Regions from separate parts of the Dysgonomonas sp. Marseille-Q5470 genome, predicted to be linked through region 2. Evidence: riboswitches for the same ligand, from Rfam matches in the RefSeq annotation. Region 2 holds a riboswitch; each other region holds the start of a gene.
The links. Region 2 has a riboswitch for cobalamin ahead of QOX35_RS00360 (anaerobic ribonucleoside triphosphate reductase). Riboswitches for the same ligand answer to the same signal wherever they lie in the genome.

Region 1 (10,254 bases), on a different contig from region 2:
CGATTACAAACCAATCTTTGAAGGTTTATCATTTATAGACGTTCAAAACTGTAATAGTGTAGCTATTGAAGGCAATTCATTCGAAGGTAATCGAGATGTAGAGGTAAGTGCTTCGGAATGTAAAAATGTTGTTCTGAAGAAGCAAAAAGGTTTCAAAAAAGATATTGTGAATAAACCCAATACGTTCTTTTACCAACAATAATAACTAATTATGAAGAAAACCATATATACAATCACAATTACTGCTTTAATATTATTTTCGGCATGCTCAACTAAATCTGTAACGAACAAATACTTCACCCCCGGCGCAATATGGGTGGACAACAATAATATACATATCAATGCGCATGGAGGAGGTATTCTATTCGATAATGGTGTATATTATTGGTTTGGAGAGCATAAAACCGAAGGAGAAAATGGCAATTTGGCTAATGTAGGAGTACATTGTTATTCATCTACGGATTTGTATGATTGGACAGACGAGGGCATAGCTTTGGCTGTAATGCCTTCCTCGTCGGGCAGTGATATAGAGGAAGGTTGTATTCTCGAAAGACCCAAAGTAATAAAAAACAAAAAGACAGGAAAATATATAATGTGGTTTCATCTCGAGCCTAAAGGAAAAGGATATAAAGGTGCTCTGAGTGTTGTTGCTATAAGCGATAATGTAACAGGGCCGTATACTTATATAAAAGCTGTACGCCCTAATGCGGGTCATTATCCATTGAATGTTCTGGATATACATAAATTGGACAGTCCAGCTCTCAATCTGAGTTTCGATGGAGGAAGCTTACCCGGAAATGTAGATACGCTCAATATATTAGGAAGAGATATGAAAGAAGGACAGATGGCTCGCGATATGACTTTATTTGTTGACGATGACGGCAAAGCCTATCATATCTACTCTTCGGAAGAAAACAGCACTTTACATATTGCCGAACTCTCGGATGATTATTTGTCTCATACAGGCAAATATGGAAGATTCTTTGCTGGACGCTTCATGGAGGCTCCGGCAATGTTCAAGCACAAAGGCAAATATTATCTGATGATGTCGGGATGCACCGGTTGGAACCCCAATCAAGCACGTTCGGCCGTATCGGACAATATATTTGGAGAATGGAAGGAATTTGGAGATCCCTGTATAGGAGATACAACACAAACAACCTTCCATTCGCAAAGCACCTATATTCTACCTGTTCAGGGTAAGCCTGACACCTATATCTATATGGGTGATAGATGGAATCCAAAAAACGCAATAGATGGAAGATATATATGGTTACCCATTACATTTGACGGAGACCGTTTCACTATCAGATGGAATGATAAATGGAAAATAGAAGAGTAATGAAATACCTATATCAAGTTTTTATAGTTGCCTTATTGTTGTTGGCATTACCGCAAACAATAGATGCTCAGGACAAAATAAAGATTGGTGTACTGACCAATGGAGAAGGCAGTAATATTAATTGGACAACCTCCTTGCCCAAATTTGATGTAGTTGATGCCAGCGTCAAAAGTTTCCTTGTTAGTCAACAAGGCTGGGAATTGGACAGAAGGCTTCTGCGAGAGAAACCCGAATTCTGTATTCTATACGGGGGACTGCCTGATATACTTTTGCAGCTTTCGGTGAAAGATATATCGGGAGCATACAAATATTTATGCTCTGAGATGATAAAGAACAATATTAAGCCAATTATAATAGCTACGCTTCCTGTAAGAAATCATGTAGCTATCAACTCCTCTATATATCAACTGAACAGAGAGTTAGAATCTTATGCAGCACAAAACGAAATATACTATTATTCGGCAGAAAAGGGGCTAGCTCATGAAGGAGAATTACTCCCGGAAATTTCGGATGATGGATTTATGCTTAATAATAGCGGTCTCTCACTATTCGCTAATAATATAGCTGCATTTATAGATGATGTTATTGCTCTGAAAGAAAACAGGCTTGTACCTCTTTCTACCGCACACAACCTAACCAGTAGTGCTATTGACAATATAATGAAAAACTCTCATTCAGAAATAAAAATTGTGATGCTGGGAAATTCCCTTACAGCAGGCGGAGGAAATTGGAATGCCCGACTGAATAGAAACGATACTCATAATGCCGGTCAAGGAGGATATACAACAGGACAGATGCTATGGCATATGGATAGAACTGTTATTGATACGCACCCCAAAATATGTTTTGTGATGGCAGGCATAAATGATTTGTTCAACAATATAGCCCCCGATGTTATATATCAAAATCAAATACAGATCATTAATAACTTAATAAAAGGCGGAATAAAACCTGTGATACTACTAACGCTTTATACACACAATAATCTATCTTTGGCTCAAAAGATAGATTATATCAACAATAGGATAGTTAGCTATTGCGAAAAAGAGGATATCGATGTAATCAATTTGAATCCTATCTTAGCTTCAGAACAAAGCCTAAAGGCTGAATATACAACAGACGGCACACATCTCACCGAGGCTGCATATCTCATATGGTCAAAAGAGTTGTTACACTATCTTGCAATCAAAGGCATAAAGTAATTGTAAAACATCACTAGCTAATAAAAGCTTCAATATGTTCTTCTCCTTTGACCATGTTTATGGCAAACGGAAGAAGTATATCTAACCGCTTCATTGTTTATTTTTTATATTATTTACTGCTATTAAAGTTTTGCAGTCTATAATATTTTCAAAATCTTTTCCGAGCATAATCATACCACCTTTAGTACCAATAAAGAAGATCGCAACCATTATCATAGGTTTTATCGGCTCTGCTGAACAAGTCAAAATAATAGCTAATTTTGTAAGAATAATAAAAACATTGAAACCCGAAATACGTTATTTCTGTGATCCTGTTATGGGTGATATTGACAAAGGATAGTACATGGGATCGGATGTTCCGAAATAGGCAAACAGTCCTGAAGACAATAAATTATAATTCCATCTCAGAAATAAAACAAAAAGGGTTAGAGAAATATGTGTAAAATAAAATTTATTCGTACTGTAGGGCTTCTTGTTATAAAAAATGACAAGCTGCTCCTAGCATATAGTAATAATAAAAGAGCATGGTATTTGCCCGGAGGAAAAATTGAGACTGATGAATTACCTCAACAATCTTTAGTGAGAGAAATATGGGAAGAACTAAATCTCAAAATAGATGTTAAGTTGCTAAAATACTATTGCCATATTACTGCGCCCGCATATGGTGAAGACGAAAATCTGATAATGGAGCAAGATTGTTATTTATACGAACTGCACGAAAATATATCGCCGAATAATGAGATTGGAGCTATCAAGTTTTTTGATAGTTATAGCTATGAACAGGAACCTGCACAAGTTATAGGTGTACTTCAGATATTTAAAAGACTAAAGGCTGATGGATTAGTAATCTAAAGAGAGGTCCCTGACAGAAAATATTGTTCTTATAAAGAGATAAATTTACTAAATACAATATATTCTAATCGACAGCCTCACACTTCTCTCTGACTACGGTATGTCCCCAGTTGTTTATCGCTTCGAGAGCAGGCACGAAGGTATGTCCAAATGGAGTGAGTTTGTATATAACTTTTATTGGAGGCTTTTCTCCATATACAGTTCTTGATATCAATCCCACTTCTTCCAGTTGTTTCAATTGGAGGCTCAATGTCATCTCGGTTATATCCGGCATTTCCTTTCGCAATTGGCTATAACGCTTTTCTCCATCTTTTAAGTAATATAATATCACTACTTTCCACTTTCCTCCAATCATATCCATTGCCAAACTGACTGTGCAATGATACATTTTTCCATTAAATTCAATATTCTTTGCCATATATCCAACCTATCCATTATGATAGTTATTGCAAGGTAAATTACTATAATTAGTTTTGCAACTAAAATTATTATAGTATGGCATTACTTATTTTAGCTCATCCCAATTTTAATAAATCGATAGCAAATAAAACTATTGTAGAACGATTGCAAAAAAGTAATTTGGATATAGAAATTCGAAACTTGCACGCTCTTTATCCTGACTTTAGTATTGATGTGCAAGCCGAACAGGACGCTTTGTTGAGGCACAATACAGTCGTGTTTCAGTATCCGTTTTACTGGTACAATATGCCTGCAATCTTAAAGCAGTGGTTTGACTATGTATTTGTTCATCAGTTTGCTTACGGTTCACAAGGTGACAAATTGAAAGGAAAGAATTTTGTACCGAGTTTTACCGTAGGTGCATTTGAAGACCAGTACAGAACACTTCAAAAGCATCATTTTCGGGTTTTAGAATTTTGTAAAAATCTCGAACAGACAGCATATTTTGCACAAATGAATTACATTGACCCTGTATATTTTCATGGAACATCCGGTGTGTCCGGTTATGGTGAGTATGAAATAAAAAACAGGGCTGAAAGACATGCGGAAAAACTAATATCTCTATTGTCTGAAATGCAGTAAAAAAGTTTAGCAACTCTATATGCAAAATTGTGAATAACTCTTGTCAGGCCTATTACTTAAATCATATCTCATAGTGTAATAGAAAGCAAGTCAAGTAAGAGATATAAAGCTTCAATTATTATAGAAAAAGTAATTAAAAATAATCAGAAAAATACGGTTGATTATCTGGTATTATTTGTTCTAGGACTTCAACGATATCATTATCTGCCTGAAGTCGTTCAATCCGATGCAGATATGAAGGACTACGATACGACATAAGCATAGTTGTCAATGTTTGAATATCGAGATATACAGGCTTACCTACAGCTTCACTTGTATGAGTAAGCCTGTCTTTATCATTTTTAACTAAGCCAAACGCTCCCCTATTCCATTCTGCAATCGAATCGGAAACTACAAAGTGGAAAGGAGTAAATACATCCAGGTTTTTAAACGGAAAATTATTAAGAAATTCAATCACATCAACTATTCTAGCCATATAATAAGGTTCGATTGTCTCTTGTATCTGTCCATCATCCAAAAAGAAGTGAAGAGGATCATTCTTGTATATATTTCCTTGTACCTCTTCTATCATTGAGTAATGAGCATAGACAAAATTCCATAGACCTATTCTTGCTTCTTGATTTAGATATATAATATCTTTGATATGAAATATATCTTCTTCTATCCAATATAAGATATATCCTTGCGGAATGTCATCTTTATCATAATAAACAGCCGCGGTTCTTTCCTCTTCATTTTCCCATCTCCAATATTCCTCCCACTCTTGTGTAGCTCGTATTAAAGCCCCGTGGTTGCTCCGTGCAAATTTATCATAGACTGAGATTACATCCGGATGGTTAACAGATAATCTTTCAGCAAAGCCTTTTACCGCAATGTTTTTGGGTATCTGGCTATCTTTTATTGTAAAAGTCAAATGATCGGACATTATCTCCCACCCTTTACGCCGATAATAAGGGATAGAATAGGGATACAGATAAGAGATCCATTGTCCTTTATTTTTCATTATTTGTAGACCTGATTTTATGAGATCATTCATCAAACCAAGGTTTGCATATTCAGGATATGTGCCTACTCCTGTTAACCCTCCCATTGAAAATTTTTTTCCATGAATATTTACTTGACAGGGATAAATGCATAATTGAGAGACTAGCTGATCATCATTAAACCATCCAATAACATCTGCATTCTTGAGAATGGGACGTTTAGACTTTACAATCTCGCCATCCTTATATCCACTTTGCAGGATATCGTTATTAGTTACCTGAAATACATAACGCAACAGTTCATTAAATTGGTCTATATATTCTAAGCCAAAAGGTTTTAAGATTAAACGCTCCCTTATTTTGTTTCTTTCCATAACTGGAATTATGTTATTTATACAAAGATCTTAAGTCTTCTTATTTAACAGGATACAGAAAAAAAATGTTTACATTATATCTACACTGTAAGAGGACAAAAATAAATAAATATTCCGATCTCTTTCCTTTAAACTTAGCCTAATTAGCCCATTCTGCATTTACTAATATCGGAAAATGATCTGATGGAAATTTACCGATATTATAAGTATCAGTTAACATTCCCCATCTTTTTGTCTTAAAGTGCTTACTGAAATAGATATGATCTAATATTTCGTTGTTGCTTATAATAGCTCTATCTAAATTGTCTAATTCTTCAAGAGGCTTTCCCCAAGCATTATATGAAGAGTTATTGGCATACGGTTGTTCAACATCATAATAGGTATCTCTTAAGACTCCCGAGTTATTAAGAAGCTGAGCCCAAGAACTATCCATTCCTCCATTTAGGTCTCCCATAAATATCACGGGATTATCCCCTACTATTTCTTTGATTTTTGTTAATATCAATTTACTACTTTCGTTGCGTGCATAATCTTTTTCATAATCATAATGAGCACTCAAAACGAAGAAGCTCTTACCTGATTTGATATCCTGTAATTCAACCCATGTACAAATACGATTACAACAAGGAGCATCCCAACTTTTAGAAGGTACATCAGGGGTTGCAGACAACCAGAAGTCTCCATTACTCAGTAATCTGTATTTGTCTGTTTTGTAAAATATTGCGGAATGCTCCCCTTGTCCGTTACCATCTCTTCCCTCCCCGTAATAATCATAACCGGGTAGAGCAACTTTCATATCCTTTAATTGATTCGGTAAAGCTTCCTGAGTTCCAAAGAAATCAAAATCGTGATACTGTACTAACTTTGCAATATACGGAAAGCGATCTTTCCACATATTACCCACATCGGATGAATTGTCATTTCTAACATTATACGTTCCGACATTAAATTTTTGTGCATTTAGAGTAAGGGCAGTCATGAATAATACTGCACTAATAAAAATTTGTTTCATTATTAAATTAATTTGAGAATTAAAGGTAATAAGTAAATATAATTTCTTGATGATATATTCTCAGATTATAACTTTCTATAACGGTTTATGCAATAGAACTGATAAAAAAACTTATATATCGATACATATGATAAACTATGTTATTATGAGTTGTAACCAATCATCAGAGTTGGTGCACTTGATACAAACTACACTTTTATCACTTAAATAAATGTAACAAATTCTCCATCTCAGCCCAATATATATGAGTATATCCTGCAATTACATTTTTGTAGCGTAATAGCTTTGTATCTACGGGAACCTCCTTTGCATTATACTGCTGTGTTATACTTTCCATGTTATTTTCAATATGTGAATAATGAAATTCGTGTCCTCTAATAGTTATACTATTATATTCAAATTGACGGTATCCTAATTTAAGCTTCATGTTTTCCATTGAAGCCTTTTGCTTGAAAATATCTACCATTGGATATTCTATACCATCTTTATCTGCGATAGATGAAGACAGATACATCATTCCACCACATTCTGCAAGAATATTACCTCCATTTTCCGCATAATCCTTAATAGCCTTATGTAGCAGTTTATTTTCGCTTAGCTGTTTTGCATATAATTCAGGATATCCTCCCGGGAAATAAACAAAATCTGACTTTGGCAAATATTTGTCTGTTAAAGGACTAAAGAAGGTCACCTCTCCTATTTTTCTTAAATATTCTATATTTTCATGATACATAAAATTGAAAACTTCGTCGGCTGCAACTGCTATTTTCAGACTCCGAGAAGCATGTTCGTTAATTCGCTGCGGTTCTGAATTTCCTAACTCAACTTGCGTATATGATAACAATTTATCAATATCAATATGTTTTTCTACAATTGATGCGGCAATATTAGCAAAGTCATCTAAAAGAAAATCTTGATCGATACTTAATCCTAAATGACGTGAAGGCACACTGAGATTTTCATTTTTAGGCAGATAACCTAGTGGAACTATACCAACATCGTGGCAAGCATCCGAGAGAAATTTATAATGGCTTTCGGATCCTACATAGTTAAAAATTACTCCTATAACATTTATCTTTTCATAAAACTTTTTGAATCCATACAATAATGGAGCTGCTGAATATGCCATAGATTTGGCATTTATAACCATAACAACAGGGATATCCAATAATCCTGCAATTTCGGCACTACTTCCTTTCATTTTGTTATATCCGTCAAATAGCCCCATCACTCCTTCAGTAATGCAAGCATCACTTCCTGATGCGTATTTTGAGTACAGATATCTGACGTGATTCTCTGATGATAAGAATAAATCCAGATTGACAGATTTATTGCCAGAAGCCATATCGTGATATTTCGTATCTATATAATCAGGTCCGCACTTAAATGGTTGTACCTTAAGACCTCTATTCTTTAATGCTCTTAATAAGCCTAAAGTAACTGTTGTTTTTCCTGAACCTGAGCTTGGCGCAGCTATGAGAAAACTGGAAATCACTTTCATGAGTAATCTGGTTTTATTTTCAGCAAAAGTATAAAAAGCCATCAATGAAATGAATTTTACCAAGAAAATATATTTTTTAAGAATTCTTTTTAATCCTATTTTTTTTCAATTACCTTTGAAGCCGCTTAGGTGATGTATTCAGACATTCGTCTGTTGCATAAAAGGGAATTCGGTCAGAATCCGAAACAGTGCCCGCTACTGTGAATTCCATAAAATTTTGAGTATCACCACTGCCACTGTCACAATGATGGGAAGGCCTCTCAAAATGGAACAAGTCAGGAAACCTGCCTAGCATAAATTAATAGATATTCCCGGGGTCAGGAATATAATTAACTAACATTATACTTCTTTTTTAATGAAACTAAGAATTATGCTAACAGCATTGCTATGCTGTATTGCAAGTATTTCGTTCGCTCAGTTGAGCTTGCGCGGAAGAGTCGTTGATGAAAATGAAAAGCCGATCGCTGGTGCCAGCGTATGGATTGAGTACACAACCATTGGAACATCCACAGATTTGAAGGGAGAGTTTAGTCTTGAAAAAATCCCGGAAGGTAATAATCTTCTAAGAATTAGTGCACTGGATTATAATGGAGCTCGTGAGACAATAAACAGATCTAATGACAACATCCTTATTCGGATGAAACATTCACCTCTTAAACTGAATGAAGTAGTAGTAACAGGTACCGGCACAATCAACAAACTTAAAAACTCACCCGTTGCAATAGATGTTATTTCTCAGAGGGAACTCCAAAACACGAATATTCCTACATTCGAAAACGCTATGATTGCTCTGAATCCTTCCATGTCATTTACTCCTAATGCAATGGGATCGTACATGCAACTAAATGGATTAAGCAATAGATATATACTAGTGTTAGTTGATGGTAAAAAACTTGGTGGCGATGTCGGAGGTAACGTAGACTTGAATCGCATTGATATGGGAAATATCAAGCGGATAGAAGTTCTGAAAGGAGCTGCTTCTTCTTTGTATGGTTCGGATGCAATAGCGGGAGTTATTAATATTATAACCAATAAACCAAAAGACTTAGTAAATTTTTCTACAGAGACACGCTTCTCAGAGTATGGACAATTTACTCAAAATGCTAATCTATATCTGAATGTTGGGGGCTTCTCTTCGTCTACTTCTTTTCAGCGGAATCAGGCTGACGGATGGCAACTAAATAAAAAGGAAATAATAAACGATAAAGAAGTAGATACGGATAAACAAGCTATGTTACGCTTCTATTCCGATGTTTTTAGCCAACGTTTTGGTTATAAGGCGACAAAAGAATTGAGCATGTATGTAGAGGGAAGTCTTTTCGACAAAAAATTTAAACGCCCCGTAAGTGCTTATGGGTTCGATATGAAATACGTCGACTATTCATTTGGTGCCGGTGCAAAGTATTTACTGAAAAATAATGGCTTGATTGCATTAGACTGGAATACTGACCGTTTCGAATACTTTAAAGCTTACCTGAAAGAAACCAAAGACAAAAACGGTGTCACATTTATGCCCGGAGATGAAGAATTTGTGAGAAGGCAGAAGTACAATAATATAAATCTGAAAGGTACATTCAACGCCGGAAAGTTCAATAAAGTAACTGTAGGTTCAGAGTACAAGATAGACAACCTATATGCTCCGGCAGATAGCATCGGAGGTTCCAGAAATGTTTATACATTGGCTTTTTATGCTCAGGATGAAATAAATCTTTTCGGAAAGCTGAATATTGTTCCCGGGGTCAGATATATATACAATGAAACCTTCAAAAATAGGGTCACACCTAAAGTCAGCGCAATGTATACTCTTCATGATTTCAATTTCAGAGTATCATATGCTACAGGTTTCAAAACACCTGAATTGAAGCAGCTATTCATGAAAACTGAAGTTACGAGCAAAGGTAAAACTACTTTAAGTGTAGGGAATAAAGATTTGAAGCCTGAAAGTTC
Region 2 (10,254 bases):
TACACAGGAGACGAATCTTTTCTACAAAACCCTACTGAAGCAACAATCAAGCTATGGGAAAAGTTAAGCACAATGTTTATTGAAGAAAAAGAGAAAGGCATATATGATGCCGAGACTCGAATACCTTCTCAAATTGATGCTTATGGACCCGGATATATAGACCAAGAGCTGGAAAAAATTGTAGGGGTTCAAACAGACAAACCGCTAAAAAGAGCAATATTCCCTAACGGAGGTCTCCGTATGGTGAAACAGAGTTTGGCCGAATATGGTTATAAACTCGACAAAGGGACAGAAGAAATATTCTCAAAATACAGACGCACACACAACGAAGGTGTATTCGCTGCTTATACCGACAGTATCCGCAGAGCCAGAAGCAATGGATTGTTAACGGGCCTACCCGATGCTTACGGACGTGGACGTATTATCGGCGATTATCGCAGAGTAGCTCTTTACGGTGTAGATCGATTAATCTCGGAACGAGAAAAACGTTTCCAAGAATGTGACCCAATTGTGATGACAGACGATCTAATTCGTCTTCGTGAAGAGCTAAGTTCGCAAATAGAAGCATTACTAGCCTTGAAACGTATGGCTGCTTCGTATGGCTTCGACATTTCTCAACCGGCGAATACAGCCCAAGAAGCTATCCAATGGACATACTTTGGATACCTGGGTGCTATCAAAGACCAAAATGGTGCAGCGATGAGCCTGGGACGTGTAACTACTTTCCTCGATATCTATATTGAAAGAGATTTACAAGCAGGCTTAATAAGCGAGATAGACGCACAAGAGCTTATTGATCATTTTGTAATGAAGTTGCGCATAGTCCGTTATCTTCGCACAAATGAATATAATGAACTATTTTCGGGAGATCCGGTATGGGTAACCGAATCGATCGGAGGTATGACAAACAACGGAAAGTCGATGGTTACGAAAAATAGCTACCGTATGCTTCATACACTATACAACCTAGGGCCTGCACCTGAACCTAATCTAACAATATTATGGAGTGACCGTTTGCCCGAAAGCTGGAAGCATTATTGCGCCAAGGTTTCTATCGACACTTCATCACTTCAGTACGAGAATGACGACCTAATGCGTCCTCAACTAGGCGATGATTACGGTATCGCATGTTGTGTATCGCCAATGCGAATAGGACACCAGATGCAATTCTTCGGGGCAAGAGCGAACTTACCAAAGGCTCTACTATATACAATCAACGGAGGTAAAGATGAAATAACCAAAGCTCAAGTATTACCAAAACATTGGGTAGAAAAGGTATCAGGAGAGTATCTTGACTTTGAAGAAGTTTGGGAGAAATTTGACCGCACCTTGGATTGGGTTGCCGAAACTTACGTAAAGGCATTAAATATCATCCATTATATGCACGATAAATATTCATACGAGGCTTTAGAAATGGCTTTGCATGATGTTGATATCGTTCGGACACAAGCTTTCGGCGTTTCGGGGCTGTCCATTATCGCCGACTCTTTTGCTGCTATCAAGTATGGAAAAGTACGCATCGTAAGAAATGAAGAAGGTGACGCAGTCGACTATATTATAGAAAAAGATTACGTTCCGTTTGGAAACAACGACGACAAGACCGACAGGTTTGCTGTGGAAATAGTAGAAAAGTTCATGAGCAAAATCCGTAAACGTAAGATGTATAAAGATGCGATACCTACACAGTCGGTATTGACCATCACTTCAAACGTGGTGTACGGAAAGAAAACAGGAAACACCCCTGACGGACGACGTGGAGGAACACCTTTTGCTCCGGGAGCCAACCCTATGCATGGGCGTGATACCAGAGGAGCTGTAGCATCACTTTCATCTGTAGCGAAGCTTCCCTTTGCTCATGCAAATGATGGCATTTCATATACTTTCGCTATCACACCAAATACATTGGGTAAAAACAGAAAAGAAGAAGCTCAAAACCTCAGCGGACTTCTTGATGGCTACTTCTTACAAACAGGTCACCACCTCAACGTTAATGTATTTGACAGGAATCTGCTTATCGATGCGATGGAACATCCTGAAAAATATCCTCAGTTGACAATACGTGTATCAGGTTATGCTGTTAATTTCGTAAAACTTACAAAAGAGCAGCAATTGGATGTTATAAACAGAACGATTACTACATCATTCTGATACTCCGTTAATAAATAAAAAGTTGCTCCAAAACAAAAAAAACACTTTTGGGGCAACTTCACTTAGCTGGAAGAAAATAAATAATGAAAGGTTTAATTCATTCTTTCGAATCTTTTGGAACTAAAGACGGCCCGGGTATAAGATTTGTATTTTTTATGCAAGGCTGCCCTCTTCGTTGCCTCTATTGCCATAACCCGGACACATGGAATATGAACGATAAGAAGTACGAACTAGCTCCGGAAGAGGCTTTTGAAGAAGCAAAGAAGGTAAAAAACTTCATACGCAATGGGGGTATAACCATTTCGGGAGGAGAACCCCTGCTACAACCCCAGTTTATTATTGAGTTATTCAAGATGTGTAAAAATGAAGGTTTACATACAGCTATAGATACATCAGGATATATATTAAATGATAAGGTAAAAGAGGTTTTAGAGCACACAGATCTTGTACTACTGGATATTAAACACATCAACCCTGATAAATATAAAAACCTCACAGCAAAACCACTGGAACCAACACTTCGCTTCATGCAGTACCTCACAGAAATTGAAAAACCTGCATGGCTAAGATATGTGCTCGTTCCGGGCTTCACCGACGATGAAAAAGACCTAAATGACTGGGCAAAACAAGTTTCTGTATATAAAAATGTACAGCGAGTAGATATTCTACCTTTTCATCAAATGGGGTTGCATAAATGGGAGCAATTAGGTGAAGACTACAAGCTTAAAGACATTGCACCTCCCGAACAGTCGGAAATAGAGAAGGCTGAAAATATTTTCCGAAGTTATGGACTTAAGGTCTGATATATAGATTATTCATAAAACATTTTTCTTTACAAAAACAAAAAAAAGGTCATCAATAAGAATATAAAATTTTATTTTTAGAAAACTTTTCAACAATAATAAAATTACAACAAACTCATAAAAAGCCAATTAACAACAAACAGAGAAAACTTAAATCAGAAAACACTTAAATAAAATATCCAATCAAGTCTTTTATTAAGTAAAATCATATAACTTTGTTAACATATACGGTTCCGAATATAATCGGCTGAAAAGGGAATCAGGTGAAAGACCTGAACTATCCCCGTAGCTGTAAATTTCAGAAAGGTAGTTGGACTCTCACACCACTGTCAACGAATACTGATGGGAAGGTTACCAACTGCGAAATAAGTCAGAAGACCTGCCGTATATACATTCTAGCTTTCGGGAGAAAAGCAGCAGAATTATACAACATATTAACTCCAAATAAGTCTGTGTACTTCCCTGCTCCTGTCAGTTATATTTTAATTGATACAATAAAAGTATAAACGATAACGAATATGATTCAGACAGTTGTAAAAAGAGACGGACGTATCGTCGGTTTTAATGAGGAAAAAATCATGGCGGCAGTTCGCAAAGCCATGCTACACACCGAACAAGGAGAAGATTCCACTTTAATCAGACGCATTACAGACTATGTATCCTGTCAGGGAAATGAGCAGATGACAGTGGAGCAAATACAAGACATGGTAGAAATGGAGTTGATGAAAAGCCCCCGCAAAGAGGTGGCAAAAAAATACATCGCCTATCGTGACAAACGCAGCATTGCCCGCAAAGCAAAAACGCGAGACATGTTTTTGGAAATTATAGATACCAAATCAAACGATATCACGCGCGAAAATGCAAACATGAATGCCGATACTCCTGCCGGCATGATGATGAAGTTTGCTAGCGAAACCACCAAACCATTTGTGGATGATTATTTATTATTGCCGGAGGTAAAAGAAGCTGTTCGTCTCAACTATCTGCATATACACGACAAAGATTATTATCCGACTAAAAGTCTTACTTGCGTACAACATCCTTTAGATAAAATATTACAAAACGGTTTTTTTGCAGGGCATGGAGAATCTCGTCCCGCAAAACGCATTGAGACAGCCAGCATGCTGGGTTGCATCTCTCTGGAAACAGCACAAAATGAAATGCATGGCGGACAGGCTATTCCTGCTTTCGATTTTTATTTAGCTCCATTTGTACGTAAAAGCTTTATTGAAGAAATAAAAGTTCTCGAACAAGCTACAGGAATAGAATACAAACATTTGTACGAAACAGAAATAGAAGATTATATCCCTTGTTCCGTCAAAGATTTAGCAGGAGACAAACGAATTATACAGCATGCCATAAACAGAACAGTGAGCAGAGTTCATCAATCGATGGAGGCCTTTATTCACAATATGAACACAATCCATTCTCGTGGAGGAAATCAGGTCGTATTCAGTTCGGTCAATTACGGAACGGACACCTCCGCTGAAGGGCGCTGTATTATTCGCGAATTACTCCACAGTACATACGAAGGAGTAGGAAGTGGCGTAACGGCTATTTTCCCTATACAAATATGGAAAAAGAAGCGAGGCGTAAACTATTTGCCGGACGACAAAAACTATGATCTTTATATACTAGCAAGCAAGGTGAGTGCCCGCCGTTTCTTCCCTAACTTTTTGAATCTGGATGCGACATTCAATCAACATGAAGACTGGAAAGCAGACAATCCTCGCCGATTTGAATACGAAGTAGCTACAATGGGTTGTCGGACACGCGTATTCGAAAATCGCTTTGGGAAAAAGACATCTATCGGACGGGGGAATCTCTCTTTCTCCACTATCAATCTTGTACGCATTGCCTTAGAATGCAGAAATATAGAAAATGAAAAAGAAAGAATAGATTGCTTCTACAGCAAACTAAACCAGATACTCGACCTGACCGCATTACAATTGCATCGCAGGTTCGAATTTCAGAAAACTGCCGCTCCCAAACAATTTCCATTACTAATGTCTGTATTATGGGAAGGATGCGAGCAGGTAAAAGATGAGAACACGATAGAGAAGGTTATTAATCAGGGCACATTGGGCATTGGTTTTATAGGACTTGCCGAAGCTCTTGTTGCACTTGTAGGTAAGCATCATGGAGAAGATGAGCAAGCTCAAAAACTCGGATTGGAGATAGTAACTTATATGAAAGATCGGGTAAATGAATTCTCAGAAAAATATCAGCATAATTACAGTGTACTTGCAACTCCTGCCGAAGGTCTGGCCGGACGCTTTACCCGTCGTGATAAAAAAGACTTTGGGCTAATCAAGGGCATCACCGATCGTGAATATTACACCAATTCCAATCACGTACCCGTATATTACCAATGCAGTGCACATCAGAAAGCAAAGACAGAGGCTCCCTATCATGACCTAACTCGAGGAGGACATATCTTTTATGTAGAGATAGACGGTGATGCCACACACAACCCCGATGCTATATTGACAGTAGTAGATATGATGGATAAATACAATATGGGGTATGCATCAGTCAATCACAACCGCAACCGTTGTTTGAAATGCGGCTATGAAAATTCGGATACAAAGCTCACCCGATGCCCAAAATGCGGTAGCGACGAAATAGATCGCCTGCAACGCATAACAGGTTATCTGGTAGGGACAACAGGCCGATGGAACAGCGCAAAACTGGCAGAGTTAAACGACCGCATTATTCATGAATAAATTATCAATACTAAATATTATACATGACACCACCGTAGATGGTCCCGGATTCAGGACAGCCATCTACGCTGCGGGTTGTGCACACAGATGTTCGGGATGCCACAATCCCCAATCGTGGGATATAGAAAATGGCACACCACACACCATCGAGCAGCTATTAGAGATAATAAAAGAAGATGAATTTGCAAACGTTACTTTTTCGGGTGGGGATCCCCTGTTTCAAGTAGAAGGTTTCACACAGCTTGCACAACGAATAAAAGCAGAAACAGATAAAAACATCTGGTGCTATACCGGATTTTTGTATGAAAACATTCTAAAATCAGAGAGGCTTTCTCAAATTCTTCCTTTTATCGATTTCTTGGTAGACGGCAGATATATTGAAACACTGCGAAGCGAAGAGCTACGATTCAGAGGCAGCAGCAATCAAAGAATCATAAATGTGCAAACTTTGGATGAATACGGGGATTCACCTCAACTATAAGAGCTTTCAAAAAAAAGTGATAAAATAACACATTCTTGAATAAAATCCATACCAATTTTTAAAATAAATATGATAAATTTATGCGATAAAAAAAGATTTACTAAAACTTAGATTAAAGTTAACCACTAAACATATCTCAATCTCAATAAATGTGAGTCTATGATGAATAAAGAGGTTGTAAACAACTTGGTGTATAGAATCAAATCTGCACTTCCCGAAAATGTCAAAATAGCCCATTACCTGATGGATTTGTTATCGTTAGGCCGAGAAGCTGTATATCGCAGGCTAAGAGGAGAGATAACATTCAATCTGGATGAACTCATACTAATATCCAAAGACTTGGACATATCTTTAGATAGTATTGTAAATCCTGAAAAAATGGAAAAATATGGCATTTTGTTTGAAACAAAAATGCTGATAAAAGATACTTCTTTAAAACATCTTATGGAGAACCTCAAACAGACATTAAATGGACATGTCGAATTGTGTAAACTCGCAAACAGACACCCTGAAGCCAAAATGTCTATCGCAACAAACACGATGCCCTATCAGTTTTTTCTCAATTATAGAAATCTGGCGAGAATTCCATCTTACAAATGGTTGTATCAAACTCAACCAGTTGAAAATATGATGTCCTTTAGTGACTATAAGGTATCGGATGAAATAATCAGCCTTGCTCATGAATTTGTAAAAGAATATAATACCATTGACTCTGATTTTATATTTGATCCCAACACCTTTAATTCTATAGTTGAAGACATTGTTTTTCTTTACAAATTAAATTTAATAACTAACGAAGAGGTCAACTTATTGAAAGAAGAATTTTTGAACTTGATTGACGACCTCGAAATAAAAACTGCTTCGGGTAAATTTAGCCCAACCTCAAAAATATCGGTTTATATATCTAATATTAGCATAGATACAACTTACACATTTCTAGAATGGGATAATAATCAGGTTACACATTTCCGCATATATGGCCTTTGCAGTATAAACACTGAAGATCCGACTATATGTAAAGTACATAAAACTTGGATTAATTCATTAAAACGATACTCTACATTAATAACACGCAGTGCGGATTTAGTTCGAATCGAATATTTTAACAAGCAAAGAGAATTTATAATGCAAAAATTATAACTATTTCCTATACCGCATGTTCAATAGCAGGCACGGTTAAACTTTTTCCTTAATTTGTGCTGACATACCTTATTACACTTTATAGAAAAACACGAATAAAGACACAGAATAAACACTGTTGTCGAATCAGCCTATTGTCTAATACAGATTAATATTTCACTTTTACACTTCGTTTTTTCAATCTTATCATATAAACTGTTTCCACCCATAACTGTCTAAAAAATAGGACAAACGATATTCATTCGTTATATCGAATACAGAAAAGTTTAGACTTAAGGGCTCTACAAATATACTTATGCAAGGCCATGGGCTGAACAATAAACTCTCTAATATTAAGTCCATAAAAGAGCTTTTTCTTTTATAAAAAGTATATCTACGAAGTAGAAAATATAATATATGCAACAAAACAATAAAGCTATAAAAAGACTCGTTACATTAATAAAATTGGCAATTCCTGACAATGTCAAGATTTTATATTACTTAATGAATTTGCTCTCCTTGGGAAGAGAAGCTGTATATCGCAGATTGAGAGGAGAAGTAATGTTCAATATGGATGAACTCATTAAAATATCTAACGACCTAAACATTTCATTGGATGACATTATCAATCATCAGAAAAAAGACGCCAAGAATGCATCTTTTGAGACAAAGATGATTATAAGTGATAACCTTGAAAATACACTCAAAAAAGTTGCAGAATCATATATAGAACTTCATAAAGTAGCACGGCAGTCAACAAATGCAAAACTTATTATTGCCTCCAACATGATCCCTTTTCAGCTTTTTCTGGAATATAAAACTTTAGCGAAAGTCGCATCTTACAAATGGCTATACCAAACAAAAGCTATAGAACATAAACTGCCTTTTTCGGAGTATAAAATTTCGGATGAAATTGCAAAACTGGTTCATGAATTTATAAAAGAGAGTAAGACTATTGATACTGAATACATCTTCGACTGCAATACTTTTACTTCATACATTAAGGATATAGTTTTCTTCTCCAAGCTTAAATTGATAACAAAACCGGAAGTCATACTACTAAAAAAAGACCTCCTCGACTTAATAAACAATCTCGAAACAAAAGCTGCGAAAGGCAAGTTGGGTACATCATCAAAGATATCTGTTTATATCTCGAGCATCAATATAGAATCTTCTTGTTCTTTAATCAAGTCAGACAATAGTCAAATAGCTCATTTTAGAGTTTATGGGATAGGTGGTATTACCAGCTTCGACTCCCAACTACTGGAAGTTCATCAAATCTGGATTGAATCGATGAAACGATATTCTATTCTTATAACGGGAAGTGCCGATCTAATAAGAAAAGAATATTTTAATGAACAGAGAAAAGCAGTCGAAATAATGTTGGGAGAGGATACAACTTCTGACGATTAAAAATTTAACAACTACAAGTTTACCTGCAATTCAATGTATATTCAATTTTTTTTCACGTCAATACATCGAATATCCTCCCTAGCCTTATCAACAAGCTCTAAAATAGATACATTATTAACAGCGATGTCGATATAGCTTATTATTTACACAAAATAAATCTCTCAATTTTGTCAAAAATTCCCGAACAGACAAACAGCATGAAGGTAATATAAAGATATAAGATAAAAATATCGTAGCACATATATCTAGACATATCATCAAGACGAATTACTCTATCACCCTAATTATAAATAAGTTTTGCATTTGTAACTATCGTTACGTGAGGTATTATTTATGCTGTCCTGTTTTTTACAAAACAAAATATGATTGTAGCACAAATTAATAGAAATAAACTAAAAGAGAACTTATGAATCGAAACAAATCAGTAACAACATTTCTCGTTTTTATAATGTTGTTCTTGCCCTTATCTACACTACAAGCGCAAGTCTCAATCGGCTCGGGTGAAGAGCCTATATCCGGATCTATCTTACAACTAAAAGAGAAAGATGCGGTGACCGATGCCAGCTCTAATGCGCATAGGGGTTTAGCCTTACCACGAGTAACCTTATCAGAAAAAAAAGCTCTTTATCCCATGTTCTTGGCAGACCCGGATGATCCGGCTTCGGGACCGAATACTGCCTATAGCGGAGCAGCCAATAAGGAGGCTTTAGATAAGGCTCATACGGGCTTGATCGTTTACAACCTGACAGAGAATGATGATAAAGAATTATGCTTAGGTTTAAATCAGTGGGATGGAGAGCAATGGAATTGTTTCCAGAGCAAAATGGGAAATGCTAAGTTCGATGCGGTGAATTGTTCCGATATAGAGATTAATGGAGTCTACGTGGAAGGCACACCTACTACTTCAGCTAATTATCTAAGTATAAATCTGAATGTAACAAAAGTAGGAGCTTTCTCTATTACTATAACTACCGGGAATGGCTACAGTTTTTATCAGTCGGGGGTTGCATTGAGTATTGGGAAGATGACTGTGAATATCCCGTGTCAGGGCACTCCTGTGAATGCGCAAACGGATAAACTTTCCTTTAATGGCATAGGGCTTATTCCGGGCTGTGAACCTCAAATAGAAGTATCTTCTGCTATAGCAAATTACTCTCTAAACTGCTCCAGCATAGTGGTAAACGGAAGATACCTGAAAGGAACACCTTTAACAGCTTCAAATACGATAGCTTTAAACGTAACCGTGACCACTGCCGGTTCATATAACATCAATACTCCTTTGACGAATGGTATCCGTTTTTCTGCCAGTGGTGATTTAACTATCGGGACACACACTATCACTCTTATTGGTTCGGGGACACCTACCGTCAATTCTGATTTCCCGATAACGATTAATGCAAATACGCCACAGGGGAATAACACCTGTAATACAACAATACCTTTGACTTTGCCGGCTATGACTTATGCCGTTATTGGTTCGGGAAGTACTTATTCTTGGAACTCTACTGCCAGGAGCCAGGCATTGACCAATGGAGGTATAAGTTTTGGACCTAATGGAATTGTA
Region 3 (10,254 bases), on a different contig from region 2:
TGTTTTAGAAGGATTGATTGCTAGCCTTCCGTCAAATAATGGCTTATGGGCACATACAGCCGGTAGCATGTCTATAAATGTCTTTAAAGGATATACTTCCCAGTATGGAGTAGTATATCCGTTTCAAACATTTAGTAAAGATAGAAAAGTTGACTGGGCGGACATTCCAATATTTCTGGAGGCTTCGGATGATCAAGCATTGGTACAACTAAAAAGCATTGCATCTCAGTTGTCAACGAAAATAGTAGAATTATCAACAGAAGAACGAAAGTATCTCCACCTTACAGGAGTATTTGCTTGCAACTTTACGAATCATATGTACACCTTATCGAAACAAGTTCTAGCAAAAATAAACTTGCCGTTCGATATCGCCTTGCCGTTGATTGACGAAACTGCATCGAAGGTACATTCTTTATCTCCCGAAGAAGCCCAAACAGGTCCGGCTGTGCGCTTCGATGAAAATGTGATGGAGAAGCACCTGTCGCTGATTGATGATGATAAAATAAAACAAATTTATAAACTGATGAGCGAAAGTATTCATCGGTTTGGTAAAAAAGATATATAATGAGTACAATAAATTACGATTTGAAGAAAATAAAAGCATTTATATTTGATGTTGATGGTGTTTTATCTCCCGATTCAATACCTTTGTCTTCAGATGGGTCACCGGTAAGGATGGTAAATATAAAAGATGGGTATGCTATCAACCTTGCAGTAAAAGCCGGCTATAGTGTAGCCATTATCACAGGTGCCGATACAGATAATATCCGTCTTCGCTTCAACAGGTTGGGAGTTAATCATATTTACCTCAAATCGAGAGTTAAGATAAATGACCTCAACGACTATATGGAAAAAACAGGCTATAAAGCCGAAGAGATAATATATGCAGGCGACGACTTGCCAGACTATCAGGTAATGCAGGCTGTAGGGTTGGCTGTAGCCCCCGCAAATGCTGCGCCTGAGATAAAAAGTGTAGCCCAATATATTTCGCATAAAAATGGCGGAGATGGTGTTGCCCGTGATGTCATAGAGCAAGTGATGAAAGCACAAGGTAAATGGATGACACCCGAAATGCTAAGTTCGACAGCCGTATTCTAAAAACATAAAAAATAAAAATGCATAAATCAGGATTTGTAAATATAGTAGGCAACCCCAATGTAGGTAAATCGACGTTGATGAACCTGTTGGTAGGTGAAAAAGTATCAATTATTACTTCTAAAGCTCAGACCACTCGTCATCGTATTTTAGGAATAGTGAATACCGATGAATATCAGATTGTTTATTCTGATACTCCGGGTGTTTTGCGTCCCAATTACAAGTTGCAGGAGTCGATGCTTAACTTCTCGGAATCTGCATTAAGTGATGCTGATGTCTTACTATATATGACTGATGTTGTCGAAAAAATAGACAAAAACGAAGAGTTTCTAAAGAAAGTACAAGGCGTAGAAGCTCCTGTTTTGCTTTTGATTAATAAAATAGATCAAACAAATCAGAAAGAATTGGAAGCCTTGGTCTTGCGGTGGAAAGAACTACTTCCGAATGCGGAAATATATCCGATTTCGGCATTGAACAAGTTTAACGCAGATGTGGTCAAGAAACGGATTATAGACCTTATCCCCGAATCACCACCCTATTTTGAGAAAGATGCATTAACCGATCGCCCTGCCCGATTCTTTGTAACAGAGATTATTCGTGAGAAAATTCTTCTTTATTACCAAAAGGAAATTCCATATTCGGTAGAAGTCGTTGTTGAAGAGTTTAAAGAAGAAAAAGATATAATAAATATAAGAGCTCTTATCATTGTAGAGCGTGACACACAAAAAGGAATTGTTATCGGACATCAAGGTGCAGCCTTGAAGAAACTCGGTACAATGGCACGGAAAGATATTGAGCGATTTTTTGATAAAAAAGTATTCTTGCAAATATTCGTTAAGGTAGAAAAAGATTGGCGAAGCAGGGATAACATACTTCGCCAATTCGGATATCGTTTAGATTGATATATTATTTTTCCTCTATCGTAAATCCTACAGTTTTCAGGTCATTCCAATAATTTGGATATGACTTAGTAACTACATTCGGGTGTGCCATATTGATATGATCGATCTTTATTGCAGCCGGAGCAAAAGCCATCGCCATGCGATGATCTTCGTATGTACGGATAACAGCTTCTGTTTCTGGCTCGCATCTCTCACCATTCCATTCGAGAATACTGTTTTGACTGTCATAAATAAGATATCCCAGCTTTTTCATTTCAGCTTTTAATGCTTCTATGCGGTCTGTTTCTTTTATCTTTAGGCTTTGTAATCCTGTAAACATAAAAGGAATATTCATCATACAACAAGTTACAACAAAGGTTTGTGCCAAATCGGGCTCATTCACAAAATTATGGAACATCTTCTTTGTTATTCTGTCCGACTTAGTTAATATAACACCGTTTTCAGTGAATTCGGTATTAACACCTAAGTCCAAAAACAACTCGGATACTTTAGAGTCTCCTTGCATACTTTCTTTGAACAATCCTTTCAGTTCTATATGAGCACTATCTGTTAACGCAGCCATCTCGTACCAATATGAAGCAGCAGACCAATCAGACTCTACTACATAATGAGTGGGCCTGTATTCTTGTGGATGGATACGGATTATTTTATCTTCCCAGTGTGCTTTTACGCCAAACTGAGACATCATTCCCAATGTCATTTTTATATACGGGATGGATATAATATCTCCTTCTAAATGGATTGTCAACCCTTTACTCATTGTAGGGGCAATCATCAGAAGTGCCGATATAAACTGAGAACTGACATCTCCCGACAAATATATGTCACCACCATCCAGTGCCGTACCCTTTATCTTTAGGGGAGGATATCCAATATTGGCAATATATGATATGCGGGCTCCCAATGAGGTCAGGGCTTCTACAAGAATATTAATAGGGCGTTCCTGCATACGCTCTGTACCTGTTATTATCCATTCTCCGGGTGTTATAGCTAACAGTGCAGTAAGAAAACGCATCGATGTGCCGGCAGCCTTTACATCAATCAGGCTGCTGCCTGAACGGAAGGCTTCTATCATAACTTGCGTATCATCACAGTCGGAAAGATTTTCCAGGGTTGAGGCATTTAAGCTAAGACCGTTCAGAATAAGAGCTCTGTTGCTTATGCTTTTAGATGCAGGCAGTGCTATTGTTGAATTTATGGCCTTTGGAGCCACTATTTTATATTGCATGATATAATTATTTATCTATACGAAATTAAAGTAAAAACCCATAAAGATCAAATTTTTAAACATGGATTAAGCATTTTCTACGAATAAAAATATTTTGATTTTTATGAGCTTTTACAATCTATATATTTTATCACAATGTTATCATCCTGTGTTTCGCATTCCGGCGGCAATACCCGATATTGTGATCATCAGTGCCAGTTCCAGTTCGGGAGAATGCTCACTATCTTGTCTCGAACGATGAAGCAATTCTACCTGCAACAGATTCAACGGATTGGTATATATATTTCGCATTGCAATATTCTCTGCTATATCGGGTAGGCTCTCCATCAAGTATTCATCCTGAGATATTCTCAATGTAGATTTTATTGCGCCCTCTAACTGTGCTCTAAGCCTTTTCCCTAAATCTTGCAACCTGTCTTCCACTAACCGTTCGTCATAATATGCCGATATACGAGGGTCTGCTTTGGCAAATACCATTTCCAACATATTAATTCTGGTTCCGAAGAAAGGCCAATCTTTGTACATGGTTTTTAATATCTCGACATTCCCTTCATCTATAACTTGCTGAAGGGCCTCTCCCGCTCCAAGCCATGCCGGAAGCATTAACCTGTTTTGTGTCCATCCAAATATCCAAGGAATGGCACGCAAACTTTCAACGCCACCATTGGGACGACGTTTTGCAGGTCGCGAACCTAATGGCAAACGAGCAAGCTCGGCCTCAGGGGTTGCCTGATAAAAATACGGTATAAAGTCAGGATTCCTGTGTACAGTATCTTGATATATAGTACAAGAAATATCCGACATCTTGTTCATAAGATCTCTCCACTCCTGTTTTGGTGCAGGTGGCGGAAGTAAGTTAGCTTCTAAGATTGCATCAGTATATAAAGCCAGCGTTTTTATAGCCAGATCGGGTATACCTAATTTGAAGCGGATCATTTCGCCCTGTTCTGTTACACGCAAACCACCCTTTAATGAGCCCGGAGGCTGAGAGAAAAGAGCGACTTTGGCAGGTCCGCCACCACGTCCGACAGTACCTCCACGTCCATGGAATAAGGTCAAGCATACTCCCGCTTCTTGACAGCTCTTGATCAATGCTTCTTGTGCACTGTATTGTGCCCATCCGGCAGCAATAGAGCCTGCGTCTTTGGCTGAGTCAGAGTAACCGATCATTATCATTTGTTTGCTCTTGATAACGCCTCTGTACCAACTAATATTAAACAATTGCTGCATAATACCATTGGCATTATTGAGGTCATTCAGTGTTTCAAACAATGGTGTTACGGGTAATATATAAGGACACTCAGCTTCTTTCAACAACAAATAAACCGCCAATATATCGGACGGAGTACGTGTCATCGATATAATGTAGGTAGGTATTACCCCTTCAGGAGTTTCTGCTATAACTTTGCATGTTTGCAGCACTTCTTTCGTTTGAGGACTTGGCTCCCAATTTTTTGGAAGCAAAGGACGTTTTGAATTTAGCTCTCTGATGAGAAAAGCTTGCTTCTCATCTTCCGACCACGTTTCATAATCTCCCAATCCTAAATAACGGGTAATTTCTGAAATAGTTTCGGTATGAATTGTACTTTCCTGACGAACATCTATTTGTACAAGAGTAAGCCCAAAACATTTAACCCTGCGCATAGTATCCAATAGCTTATCATCGGCTATAATATCCATCTTGCAAGCCACTAACGACTTATAAGATTCATGCAAAGGTTCCCATAATTGCTCATTATAGTAGAGAATATCCTCTGTTAGTTCAGGATTTTTACCTGCTATACGGGCATCAAGATAAGCTATAGTATTACGAAGCTGTGTACGCAGCTTTTTCATTAGCTCACGATACGGCTCTTGTACTTCATAGTTTCCTATGTAATTTCTGAATTCGAGCGTACAGGTTGCCATTGACAGTTCCTTCACCAGTATTTCTATATCTGATAAGAAAAGAGTTGCAGCACGGCGGCGGCTATCAAGTAGTACATCATGTGTAACTTTGGCTGTCACATTCGGATTCCCGTCACGGTCACCCCCCATCCATGATGAGAAATGTATAGGACGGGCATCGATCGGAATACGATATGCGAGTGTATTTCTTATTTGCTCGTCTAGTTCACGAATGTAAGCTGGTACAGCAGCCCAAAGGCTATTCTCTACTACATCGTATCCCCATTTTGCTTCTTCGTTGGGGGTCGGACGATTCTGACGAATTTCATCAGTATACCAATATTGAGCGATCAGTTGTTTGAGCCTGCGCAATATTTGTACTTTCTGATGTTCGATCAAATCATCATGATCCAGTAGCTTGAGGCATTGATCTACTTGATTCAGATTATTGATCAACGAGCGTCTATTTATTTCTGTAGGGTGAGCTGTTAAAACCAAATCGATAGATATATCTTCTATTGCTTTGATTATATCGCTATCGCTATAGTTAGCGGCTTTAAGCTTTTCATATACTGCAGAAAAATTAACCGGGTTCTCAGCCCCTTGTGCGTGGGGAGAGATACTATTATATTGTTCTGCCGTATTTGTAAGGTTAAGAAACTGGTTGAAAGAACGTGCTACAGGCAAGAACTCCTCATCCCTAAGATTTTGCAATGTCTTAACCAACGATTTATGTGCTTCAATATCACCCGAGTGTGATGCTTTAGATAGCCTGCGGATTGTTTCTATGAGGTCGACCATATCTTGTCCTTTCGCCTCATTGATCGTTTTTCCGAGCAAGTGGCCAAGCATCTTGATATTGTCGTGCATCAAGGATTGTTGCATATTGTTCATAGGTTTATTCTAATTATTAGTTGTATTTTTCTCCGTTATAATATTTAACGCCATACATTATCAAAAGTTTAAGTAAGCGTTGAGTAGTCAGGCAAATTTTATCGAAGAAAGAGACGAGCTAATACTTAACTCATCTCCACTCCACTTAATCATTATTTATCATTGTAAACAACTCTTCTGCTGCCAATTGAGGTCCATCCTTCGTATGTCCGTCAATAGCAAGTGAGGTGTATATCTCTCCTATTTTTACACCATTGTTATTCATATCATTAAAGAATTCTTTGATCAGCTTGCCTGCAAGCTCCTTTTCTTGTACAGGGCCAAAAGGATTGGCAAAATAAGATGTTACCAAACCATTTTCGGTCGTAGTACCTTTTGCTTTGCGGGCTCCGGCTTCGAATATTTTAATCGCTTCGTCGAGATTATCAAAAAACTCAATCTTCTGAGCAGATTCAGTATAGTTATTCGCATACAAGATATAATCTACTTTATATCCTTTAGAGATAACATCGTAAGTTGCAGCAGGAATTGTAATGCGAGCATTTATTTTGTCAGGATTAGAATAGATACCTCTCTCTAACTGTTGGAAGGCATACATAGGATCAAGGTCATCGATACGGACAAATGCTCCGATTTCGGTTCCATACCCCTTAATCGTACCATCTTCTTCTTTTTTGAGGTAACCCATATCATCAAATACGATACGCATATGACGTATATATTTCTCATTAAGCGTACGGAAAGCTTCCAAACTTTCAGATTTTCCGGCACCACTATCTCCTATAATAACGATATTGGCTTCTGTACCATTCTTGAGTAATATGTTTACCATAGCTCCGTGTAGCGGCAATCGCCCTTGCTCCATTTGCTTCACGTTATGAAGTGTAAGAAGCATTTTTTTCATATAGCCAAAATAGTCGATATCGTCGCAATGATTAGCGTAACCGATAAGAATATCATTTTTCTTATCCTTATAGTAGAAAGTACGTTTCTCTTCTATTCCATCAGGATATCCGAACACGTATATTATATCGGGTTTTTTACCGATATATTCACCGGCTTTAGCTAGTTCAAAAAGATTGGACAAGGCAAATCCGTGAACCATATAGTCCTTGTGGAAATAAACAAAGGTCAGCATATTCCCTACTTTAGCAGGAAATAAGAACCAGTCATCTTCATTCAGAATAATATTTTCTACCGGATTTGTTGTATGTTCTTGAAAAATGCCGTCGCGTGTATTTCTTTTTGTATACGAAATAAACGGAGGTTTAAACATAACAGAAGTAATGAATGGAATAGAAGTCAACCCATTGTATTCTATTGGGCAGTTCCAAGTAATGTCACTAAGAGTTAACCCTGCATTTGCACCTGCGGTAAGCTGGCGATACACAAGATGCTGATACCCCATTACGGTTTCTTGAATGCGGCGGTAGATAGAAAGTACCAATTCATTGAACAACTCGTTGGCATGCAAAAAACGTACACTTTGCAACCCGCTGCTGATGGAATTGTTATGCACTATAGTATAACGTTCCATTCTGCGCCAGAAGCCATAGAGAAGCTCTATAAGCTCTATAAATAAATCTTTATCGTTGAAGAAGATAGCATACTTGTTATGTACATTTTGCACCTCATCGGGATTACATACTGTAAGTAGCTTGAATGCTTCTATTAGTGTTTTTTGAAATTCTTCGTCAGTCTTGAATTCTTTGATATAATAATCGTAAATAATGACATCATTCTTTTTCAATCTTTGTATAAAAGCTTCAATAACCCGATGAAAACCGTAACTATTTAATATTTTTTGCCTCGTGTCGCAAAACTTAAGAGTGAAATTGATAATCGCCTTTCCTTCGCCTAAAGTAAACTCTTGTAACATGTTTAATTTTATTTATTATAGTTATTATTTCTATCCGGTTCGATATCGATTTGCAATCTCCTATCTCCATTTGTGACAGGAGATTGCAAACTTCAATACTTGATTTGAAAACATTCAAACTGCGTTGTTTTCCAACATCAAATTTAAGGAAACTTACCTATACAATTAAACGAATTAAAGACTAAATTTATAATAAATTGTAAATTAAAAATAAGTTTTTGCTATTACCTTGTATTGGTGTTGCTTATAAATACTTTATTTTTTGTCTTTTATGAATTTAGGATTAACATCAAAGGCAAAAAAGTAAGTATTTGTTTCGCTTAAACACTTAGGACAAAGGCAGTCACTATAGTTATCTTTTATATAATCGCGCACCCCTGAAACTAAAGAAACTCTACGGCAGCTACACAATTCTACGCGATCTTCTCTACAGCTGAAAGCGGCCGAACATCTTTGACATATCTTTTTCATTGTTGTAAGTTTTTATTGTTATTGAATATATAATAAGATCAGGAGAAGGTTTATTTAAAATATACAACCTCATTTGCAGATACCGAAATATGACATTGCAAGAGATCATAGTATAAATACTTCAACCAAAATCAATTTTCTATAATCAGAGAAAAATCTCTTGAGCTTTCTATCTTTTTTCGCGAAAGATGAAATTTATTTTTTTGGCAGGTCTTCTGACTTACTTCCGTTTTATACGACCTTCCCGTTTATGAAAAACAGTGGCTTTGAGGATTTGTATAAACGTTTAGCGAAGCTTACAGCAGCGCGACTGTTCAGGATTTACACCTGATTCCCTTTTCATTATATATCCAAGACTTCGAATATATAACACCAATTATGGTAACAAAGATATAGAATTATAAATAAGAACAAATATAAATAAGAAAGTTTTTGATGGTATAATGAATTACTATTTCATAAGAGTGTGTTCTGCAAGGAATAAGTTTCGAACAATAATTTCTGCTTTTAATCTTCCAAATCCCAATCATCAAAGAAGGAGTAATCCTCTGTAAACTGATCTAACTCCCGACGGTCTTTTTTTGTTGGCCGCCCCGTTCCTCTAGCTCTATCGACAAAGCCACTCACCTTAGACATTTCCAATATTTCAAGTTGAGATGGTGAAGTCACATCTTTCATAAATTCGGGCACAAGCTTCGCTCCCATTCTGTTTTCGGAAAGGTTGAGGACTTCAAAGGAATAAGTAACCGGAGGACGTCGCACTTCTATCACATCACCTACCTTAATTGATCGAGAGGGTTTTATAGTAACTCCTTTGATCGAGATACGTCCTTTTTTACATGCTTCTATTGCTATAGAACGAGTTTTGAAAAGACGAACAGCCCACAGCCATTTGTCTATACGTACTTCGTTTTTAGGTTCTTTCATAATAAAATCAGAATTTTGCCAATATGTCCGCAAACAAGACCGGCTTCACATCATTTATCAAAGTTATATATTAGATACAAAAGATATTCGTTTCTAACTTCTTTGGTTTTATTTATTATTGTATTGGTTCATGGTATTGTTGATACCTGCCAGACAAAAGCTTTTGATTATTTCGCCACAGGTCTCCAGTTTCACAGGAAGCTCTTTTTCCTCTTCGTCACTGAAATTATCGAGCACATAGCCAACTTGACCACCCCGAGAAAATTCGTTACCTATACCAAACCGTAAGCGGGCATAATCTTGTGTTCCTAGTACAGATTGTATATTACCCAGTCCGTTATGTCCGGCACTACTGCCTTTTCCTTTGAGGCGTAAAGAACCAAAAGGCAAAGCAAGATCATCTACAACTACCAAAAGATTCTCAATCGGTATCTTTTCTTGGTTTAGCCAATAACGAACAGCATTTCCGCTAAGATTCATAAAAGTAGATGGCTTTAGCAGAATAAGAGTACGTCCTTTGACCTTTAGTTCAGACACAAAGCCATAACGCCTGTCAGCAAAAACAATATTGGACGCTTTAGCTAAAGCGTCCAATACTCTGAATCCTATATTGTGGCGGGTATATTCGTATTCTCTACCAATATTACCGAGGCCGGCAATCAAGTATTTCATTCAATATATCCTATTATTAGCCGTTTTTAGCAGCAAGACCTCTTGCAGCACGAGTCAATTGAACGCGACAAACAACGGCATTTTTAGCATTTAACAGTTCAAGTCCTTCGAAGTGTAGTTCACCTACCTGGATAGATTTTCCAAGAGCAAGGCTTGTTACGTCAACGTGTACTTTCTCAGGGATCTTATCGTAAAGAGCTTTTACTTTAATCTTACGCAAGTCAAGCGAAAGTTTACCCCCTGCTTTTACACCTTCTGCAAGTCCGTCCAAAATAACAGGAACGTCCATTACAATTGGT

Region 1: another riboswitch for cobalamin. It lies ahead of QOX35_RS12845 (TonB-dependent receptor); the one in region 2 lies ahead of QOX35_RS00360 (anaerobic ribonucleoside triphosphate reductase).
Region 3: another riboswitch for cobalamin. It lies ahead of QOX35_RS05580 (cysteine-rich CWC family protein); the one in region 2 lies ahead of QOX35_RS00360 (anaerobic ribonucleoside triphosphate reductase).

Annotation. Positions count from the first base shown of each region.
Region 1 covers NZ_CATNVE010000008.1:48,361-58,614, forward strand. Annotated here, with positions in the region: gene QOX35_RS12800 (alpha-1,3-galactosidase-related protein) at 1-202, shown strand, start outside; gene QOX35_RS12805 (glycoside hydrolase family 43 protein) at 212-1,342, shown strand; gene QOX35_RS12810 (SGNH/GDSL hydrolase family protein) at 1,342-2,544, shown strand; gene QOX35_RS12815 (NUDIX hydrolase) at 2,980-3,396, shown strand; gene QOX35_RS12820 (winged helix-turn-helix transcriptional regulator) at 3,461-3,814, opposite strand; gene QOX35_RS12825 (NAD(P)H-dependent oxidoreductase) at 3,892-4,437, shown strand; gene QOX35_RS12830 (GNAT family N-acetyltransferase) at 4,571-5,794, opposite strand; gene QOX35_RS12835 (endonuclease/exonuclease/phosphatase family protein) at 5,934-6,806, opposite strand; gene QOX35_RS12840 (cobyrinic acid a,c-diamide synthase CobB) at 7,006-8,349, opposite strand; cobalamin riboswitch at 8,418-8,613, shown strand; gene QOX35_RS12845 (TonB-dependent receptor) at 8,663-10,254, shown strand, end outside.
Region 2 covers NZ_CATNVE010000001.1:74,637-84,890, forward strand. Annotated here, with positions in the region: gene pflB (formate C-acetyltransferase) at 1-2,148, shown strand, start outside; gene pflA (pyruvate formate-lyase-activating protein) at 2,232-2,951, shown strand; cobalamin riboswitch at 3,163-3,352, shown strand; gene QOX35_RS00360 (anaerobic ribonucleoside triphosphate reductase) at 3,470-5,677, shown strand; gene nrdG (anaerobic ribonucleoside-triphosphate reductase activating protein) at 5,670-6,158, shown strand; gene QOX35_RS00370 (hypothetical protein) at 6,318-7,298, shown strand; gene QOX35_RS00375 (hypothetical protein) at 7,695-8,690, shown strand; gene QOX35_RS00380 (hypothetical protein) at 9,097-10,254, shown strand, end outside.
Region 3 covers NZ_CATNVE010000002.1:541,436-551,689, reverse strand. Annotated here, with positions in the region: gene QOX35_RS05610 (Rossmann-like and DUF2520 domain-containing protein) at 1-565, shown strand, start outside; gene QOX35_RS05605 (KdsC family phosphatase) at 565-1,098, shown strand; gene era (GTPase Era) at 1,116-1,997, shown strand; gene QOX35_RS05595 (3-phosphoshikimate 1-carboxyvinyltransferase) at 2,002-3,225, opposite strand; gene ppc (phosphoenolpyruvate carboxylase) at 3,367-5,997, opposite strand; gene QOX35_RS05585 (phosphoenolpyruvate carboxykinase (ATP)) at 6,152-7,885, opposite strand; gene QOX35_RS05580 (cysteine-rich CWC family protein) at 8,141-8,356, opposite strand; cobalamin riboswitch at 8,545-8,748, opposite strand; gene QOX35_RS05575 (RNA-binding S4 domain-containing protein) at 8,864-9,283, opposite strand; gene pth (aminoacyl-tRNA hydrolase) at 9,392-9,955, opposite strand; gene QOX35_RS05565 (50S ribosomal protein L25/general stress protein Ctc) at 9,972-10,254, opposite strand, start outside.